2 regions of the Streptomyces sp. NPDC051173 genome follow, and region 2 is predicted to be linked to the other one. Evidence: predicted binding sites of a transcription regulator. Region 2 holds the regulator's gene; the other holds the start of a gene.

Region 1 (3,251 bases), on a different contig from region 2:
TTCGTGGGCCTGCTGGGCCAGCTGGGCGTCAGGGTCGGCGCCACGGCCATCGGCCCGTCGGGCTGGGCCCTCTTCCCCCTGCTGAAGGGCAACCACGGCCTCGGCCGGACGGCGGCGGTCTACGCGCTGGGGCTGCTGGTGGGATACGTGACGGGGTTCGTGGCGACGTACCTCTTCGGCTTCGGCCGGGAGGCGCTCGGGGAGCTCAACGCCCCGAGGGCGGCACCCCCTTCACAGGGAGTGCCGCCCTCGGCGTACAGCGTTCAGGACAAGTGACCCGGTGCGGGTCAGAAGTCCATGTCACCGCCCGGCATGCCGCCCGGAGCGGCCGCGGCGGCCTTCTCCGGCTTGTCGGCGATGACGGCCTCGGTGGTCAGGAACAGCGCGGCGATGGACGCGGCGTTCTGCAGGGCGGAACGCGTGACCTTCGCCGGGTCGATGATGCCCTCGGCGATCATGTCGACGTACTCGCCGGTCGCGGCGTTCAGGCCGTGGCCGACCGTGAGGTTGCGGACCTTCTCCACGACGACGCCACCCTCGAGACCACCGTTGACGGCGATCTGCTTGAGCGGGGCCTCCAGGGCCAGGCGCACGGCGTTGGCGCCAGTGGCCTCGTCACCCTCGAGCTCGAGCTTCTCGAAGACCGCGGAAGCCTGGAGCAGGGCCACGCCACCACCGGCGACGATGCCCTCCTCGACGGCCGCCTTCGCGTTGCGGACGGCGTCCTCGATGCGGTGCTTGCGCTCCTTGAGCTCGACCTCGGTCGCGGCACCGGCCTTGATGACGGCCACGCCGCCGGCCAGCTTCGCGAGGCGCTCCTGGAGCTTCTCGCGGTCGTAGTCCGAGTCGCTGTTCTCGATCTCGGCGCGGATCTGGTTGACGCGGCCCTGGACCTGGTCGCTGTCACCGGCACCGTCGACGATGGTCGTCTCGTCCTTGGTGATGACGACCTTGCGGGCGCGGCCGAGCAGGTCGAGACCGGCGTTCTCCAGCTTGAGGCCGACCTCCTCGGAGATGACCGTGCCACCGGTGAGGATGGCGATGTCGCCGAGCATGGCCTTGCGGCGGTCACCGAAGCCCGGGGCCTTGACGGCGACGGACTTGAAGGTGCCACGGATCTTGTTGACGACCAGGGTCGACAGGGCCTCGCCCTCGACGTCCTCGGCGATGATCAGCAGCGGCTTGCCGGACTGCATGACCTTCTCGAGGAGCGGCAGCAGGTCCTTGACCGAGCCGATCTTCGAGTTGACGATCAGGATGTACGGGTCGTCGAGCGACGCCTCCATACGCTCCATGTCGGTGGCGAAGTACGCCGAGATGTAGCCCTTGTCGAAGCGCATACCCTCGGTGAGCTCCAGCTCCAGACCGAAGGTCTGGGACTCCTCGACGGTGATGACGCCTTCCTTGCCGACCTTGTCCATCGCCTCGGCGATGAGCTCGCCGATCTGGGTGTCGGCGGCGGAGATGGAGGCGGTGGAGGCGATCTGCTCCTTGGTCTCCACGTCCTTGGCCTGCTCGAGCAGCGCACCGGAGACGGCCTCCACGGCCTTCTCGATGCCGCGCTTGAGGGCCATCGGGTTGGCGCCCGCGGCGACGTTGCGCAGGCCCTCGCGGACCAGCGCCTGGGCCAGGACGGTCGCGGTCGTCGTGCCGTCACCGGCGACGTCGTCCGTCTTCTTCGCGACCTCCTTGACCAGCTCGGCGCCGATCTTCTCGTACGGGTCCTCGAGCTCGATCTCCTTGGCGATGGACACACCATCGTTGGTGATCGTGGGGGCGCCCCACTTCTTCTCGAGGACGACGTTGCGGCCCTTGGGGCCGAGGGTGACCTTGACGGCGTCGGCGAGCTGGTTCATCCCGCGCTCGAGACCGCGCCGTGCCTCCTCGTCGAACGCGATGATCTTGGCCATGTGAAGTGGTCCTCCCGGGACGTCGGGGGTCCCCCCATGCCGTTCAGGCTATGGGGGAAGGATTTCTCCGGACCGCGCTGGCGCCCGCGACGGACGGTTCACCGGCCTGATGGTTCCTTGCCCCACCCGGCCGACGGACCTCACCGACGGTCCAAAACTGTCACTCTCACTCGGAGAGTGCTAACGCCAATGATTAGCACTCGACCCCCGAGAGTGCAAGCGCCTGGACGGAAGGTGCACTCCTACGAAGCGCGCGATGGGGACGCCGCCGGGTACACACGGAACGCGCACGCGCACGCGTACGCGTACACGCGCGAGGGCACACGAAGGGCCCGTACCCCGGTGCGCGGGTACGGGCCCCTCGGCGAGCTGAGTGAGCCGGTGGTCGATGCGCCGAGATCAGACGGCGAGCTTGACCATGTCCGCCTGCGGCCCCTTCTGGCCCTGCGAGATCTCGAACTCCACTCGCTGACCCTCCTCGAGGGTGCGGTAGCCGTCCATCTGGATCGCGCTGTAGTGGACGAATACATCCGCACCACCGTCGACCGCGATGAAGCCGTACCCCTTCTCCGCGTTGAACCACTTGACGGTGCCCTGAGCCATGCCTAACTCCCCTATTACTGGCCCTTGCGCAGGACCGCACTTCGCGGACCCGGGTCAGACCTCACCCCCGGAACTCTCCCCAGCCGGCGGCAGGGGGAATCCCGGTGGTGTGCGCCGGAACGCGTCGACCGCGGCTGAATGTATCTGCACGGATGCCGTCTGCAACAGGTCACTCGGACGAGAATTCCCGGCACGGCTGATTGCTGAAATGCGGCGAACTGCGGTGGATCCAGGGCAAGTCGGGCCGGGCATAGTGCAAGCAACCCGACAATTCGCACGCACAGTTCGCGCACAACTTGACGGGTTCTCATATGCGTTCGGCACTGACGCCGGAGGGGGATCGCCCCAACTGTATCGCGCTCAACAGACGGAATCGCCCCGTCCGCTTCACGGTCGGGGCGATTCCGGGGGTCTTTCACAAGAAGCTTGCGCAAAGCTCAGCCTCCGGCGACGGCGGGGATGATCGACACCCCGGCGCCGTCGGGCGTGGGCGTCGAAAGCCCCTGCTCGAACCGCACGTCGTCGTCATTGACATACACGTTCACGAACCGGCGCAGCTTGCCCGCGTCGTCGAGGACGCGGCCGGCGATGCCGGGGTGGTTCCGCTCCAGATCGCCGATCACCTCGGCGAGCGTCGCCCCCTCGGCGGAGACTTCGGCGACACCACCGGTATAGGTGCGGAGGATGGTGGGGATGCGAACGGAGATGCTCATGGGGGTCCTGCCTTTCCGGTCTTCC
Region 2 (3,251 bases):
TCCTCGACACCGTCCAGGGTCTCCAGCGGCACCTTCGTGCCGAGGGCCGCGGCCGTCATCGGGATGGTGACCGTGCAGTGCAGGTCGTCGCCGCGCCGCTGGAAGGTCGGGTGCGCGGTCTCGTGGATCTCCACGTAGAGATCGCCGGCGGGGCCGCCGCCGGGGCCGACCTCGCCCTCGCCCGCCAGCTGGATGCGGGTGCCGTTGTCGACACCGGCCGGGATCTTGACCGTGAGGGTGCGGCGCGACCGGACGCGGCCGTCGCCGGCGCACTCCGGGCACGGGGTCGGCACCACGGTGCCGAAGCCCTGGCACTGCGGGCAGGGCCGCGAGGTCATGACCTGGCCGAGGAAGGACCGGGTGACCTGCGAGACCTCACCGCGGCCGCGGCACATGTCACAGGTCTGCGCGGAGGTGCCGGGGGCCGCGCCCTCGCCGCTGCACGTGGTGCAGACGACGGCGGTGTCGACCTGGATCTCCTTGGTGGTGCCGAACGCGGCCTCGCTGAGGCTGACTTCGAGCCGGATCATGGCGTCCTGGCCACGGCGGGTGCGCGAGCGCGGACCGCGCTGCGACGCCTGGCCGAAGAAGGCGTCCATGATGTCGGAGAAGTTGCCGAAGCCCGCGCCGAAGCCGCCGGCGCCACCCCCGCCGCCGTTCGCGGAGAGCGGGTCGCCGCCGAGGTCGTAGACCTGCTTCTTCTGCGGGTCCGAGAGCACCTCGTAAGCGGCGTTGATCTCCTTGAACCGCTCCTGCGTCTTCGGGTCCGGGTTCACATCCGGGTGCAGCTCACGGGCGAGGCGGCGGAATGCCTTCTTGATCTCGTCCTGCGAGGCATCACGCCGTACGCCCAGGACCGCGTAGTAGTCCGTGGCCACTTACGACTCCGCCAGGATCTGTCCGACGTAACGTGCCACTGCGCGTACCGCTCCCATCGTTCCGGGGTAGTCCATGCGGGTCGGTCCGACCACGCCGAGTTTGGCGACTGCCTCGTCGCCCGAACCGTAGCCGACGGCGACGACGGATGTGGAGTTCAGGCCCTCGTGAGCATTCTCATGACCGATGCGCACCGTCATGCCCGAGTCCTTGGCCTCGCCGAGCAGCTTGAGCAGCACGACCTGCTCCTCCAATGCCTCCAGCACCGGCCGGATCATCAGCGGGAAGTCGTGCCCGAAGCGGGTGAGATTGGCGGTGCCGCCGATCATCAGCCGCTCCTCTGTCTCCTCGACCAGGGTCTCCAGCAGGGTCGCGAGGACCGTCGAAACGGTTCCTCGGTCCTCCTGCTCGAAGGACTCGGTGAGGTCCTGCACGAGCTGCGGCACATCCGCGAACCGGCGGCCCACGACCCGGCTGTTGAGCCGCGCGCGGAGGTCCGCCAGCGAGGTCTCGCCGATCGGTGCCGGGCAGTCGACCATCCGCTGCTCGACCCGGCCGGTGTCCGTGATCAGCACCAGCATCACCCGTGCGGGGGCCAGCGAGAGCAGCTCCACGTGTCGCACGGTCGAGCGGGTCAGCGAGGGATACTGCACCACCGCGACCTGCCGGGTCAGCTGCGCGAGCAGCCGTACCGTACGGCCCACGACGTCGTCGAGGTCGACGGCGCCGTCGAGGAAGTTGTGGATGGCGCGCCGCTCCGGCGTCGACAGGGGCTTGACGCCCGCGAGCTTGTCGACGAAGAGGCGGTAGCCCTTGTCGGTCGGGATGCGGCCGGCGCTCGTGTGCGGCTGGGCGATGAAGCCCTCGTCCTCCAGCGCGGCCATGTCGTTGCGCACGGTCGCCGGGGACACGCCGAGGCGGTGCCGCTCTGTGAGGGCCTTGGAGCCGACCGGCTCCTCGGTGCCCACATAGTCCTGGACGATGGCGCGCAACACTTCGAGCCTGCGTTCGCTCAGCACCGCGCACCTCCAGTCCAGCCGTCTTACGGGGTCCTTCCCTGGCACTCCATGGTCACGAGTGCCAGATCCCTTCAGCCAGTGTACGGCCGTACACCGCGGCGAGGGCAAGGGCGGTCCCGCCGTGCGCCCGCACACACCGCCGCCGCACGCCCGTCGAGCGGGCAACCGTACCGCGCTCCGGCTAGCGTCCGGGTATGGAGAGCCATGAGGGGACAGCCCGTTGGGAACGGCTCGCGCCAGGGGTCGCGCGCCGCAGAATGCCCGTGTGGGACGCCACGATCGGGGTGATCGCGGGCCCGGCGGCCGTCCTGCTCGTCGACACCGGGGCGACGGTACGCGAGGGCGCGGAGGTCCGGCGGGAGGTGCGGGAGCTCTTCGGCCGTGACGTGACACACATCGCTCTGACGCACCCCCACTTCGACCACGTCTTCGGCACGGCGGCGTTCTCGGGGGTGCAGGTGTACGGGGCGGTGGGGCTCGCCGACCTCCTCCTCCGCGAGCGCGAGGAGCTGGCGCGGGACGCCGTACGGCACGGCGTCGGCCCGACGGCCGCGGCGGAGGCCGCGGACCTGCTCGTACGGCCCCGCCACCCGGTCTCCGGCGAGCTCACGCTCGACCTCGGCGACGGGCGGCAGGCGCTGCTGGCCAATGTGGGTCCCGGTCACACGGCGCACGACCTGGCGGTGCTGGTGGCGGGCTCGGGCGGGGCGCCGGAGGTCGTCTTCTGCGGTGACCTGGTCGAGGAGTCGGGCGACCCGCAGGCGGGCCCGGACGCGCTCCCCGGGCAGTGGCCGGCGGCGCTGGACCGACTGCTGGCGCTGGGTGGTGAGGACGCGGTGTACGTCCCCGGGCACGGCGCGGTGGTGGACGCGGCGTTCGTGCGGGAGCAACGGGACGCGTTGGCGGCGCGGTTCGGCGTGTCGTGAGGTGTGGGACGTATGACGTGTGTCGCGACTTCTCGATCTTGATCCACAATGCTGCGCATGCGCAGCAGAAACTACGGCCCTGATCTCACCCCTCCGTGGAAGCGTCAGCAGCCCGCACCCGAGGTGGCCGCCGAGCCGGATCTCGTGGTCGAGGAGGTCACCACCGGGTTCTGCGGGGCGGTGATCCGCTGCGAGAAGACGGCGCAGGGGCTCACGGTCACCCTGGAGGACCGGTTCGGCAAGCACCGCGTCTTCCCGATGGAGCCGCGTGGGTTCCTGCTGGAGGGGCGCGTGGTGACGCTCGTACGCCCGGCGGCCGCGAACGCGCCGCAGGGCCCGGCCCGTACGGCCTCCGGCTCGATCGCCGTCCCGGGGGCGCGGGCGCGGGTGGCCCGCGCCGGGCGCATCTACGTCGAGGGCCGCCACGACG

The links. The regulator HrcA, encoded in region 2, represses chaperone genes, less so after heat shock. The targets are predictions, from matches to a motif close to TTNGCACTCNGNNNNNCNGAGTGCNAA.
Region 1: groL (chaperonin GroEL) is a predicted target of HrcA. The motif match lies at 2,104-2,130, and genes of this name have one in related genera.

What each region holds. Positions count from the first base shown of each region.
Region 1 is NZ_JBFBBD010000106.1:10,271-13,521, forward strand. It holds gene AB0435_RS31840 (PTS transporter subunit EIIC) at 1-276, shown strand, start outside; gene groL (chaperonin GroEL) at 288-1,910, opposite strand; gene AB0435_RS31850 (cold-shock protein) at 2,310-2,513, opposite strand; gene AB0435_RS31855 (MoaD/ThiS family protein) at 2,951-3,226, opposite strand.
Region 2 is NZ_JBFBBD010000064.1:25,465-28,715, reverse strand. It holds gene dnaJ (molecular chaperone DnaJ) at 1-878, opposite strand, end outside; gene hrcA (heat-inducible transcriptional repressor HrcA) at 879-1,895, opposite strand; gene AB0435_RS26585 (MBL fold metallo-hydrolase) at 2,090-2,821, shown strand; gene AB0435_RS26580 (DUF3097 domain-containing protein) at 2,879-3,251, shown strand, end outside.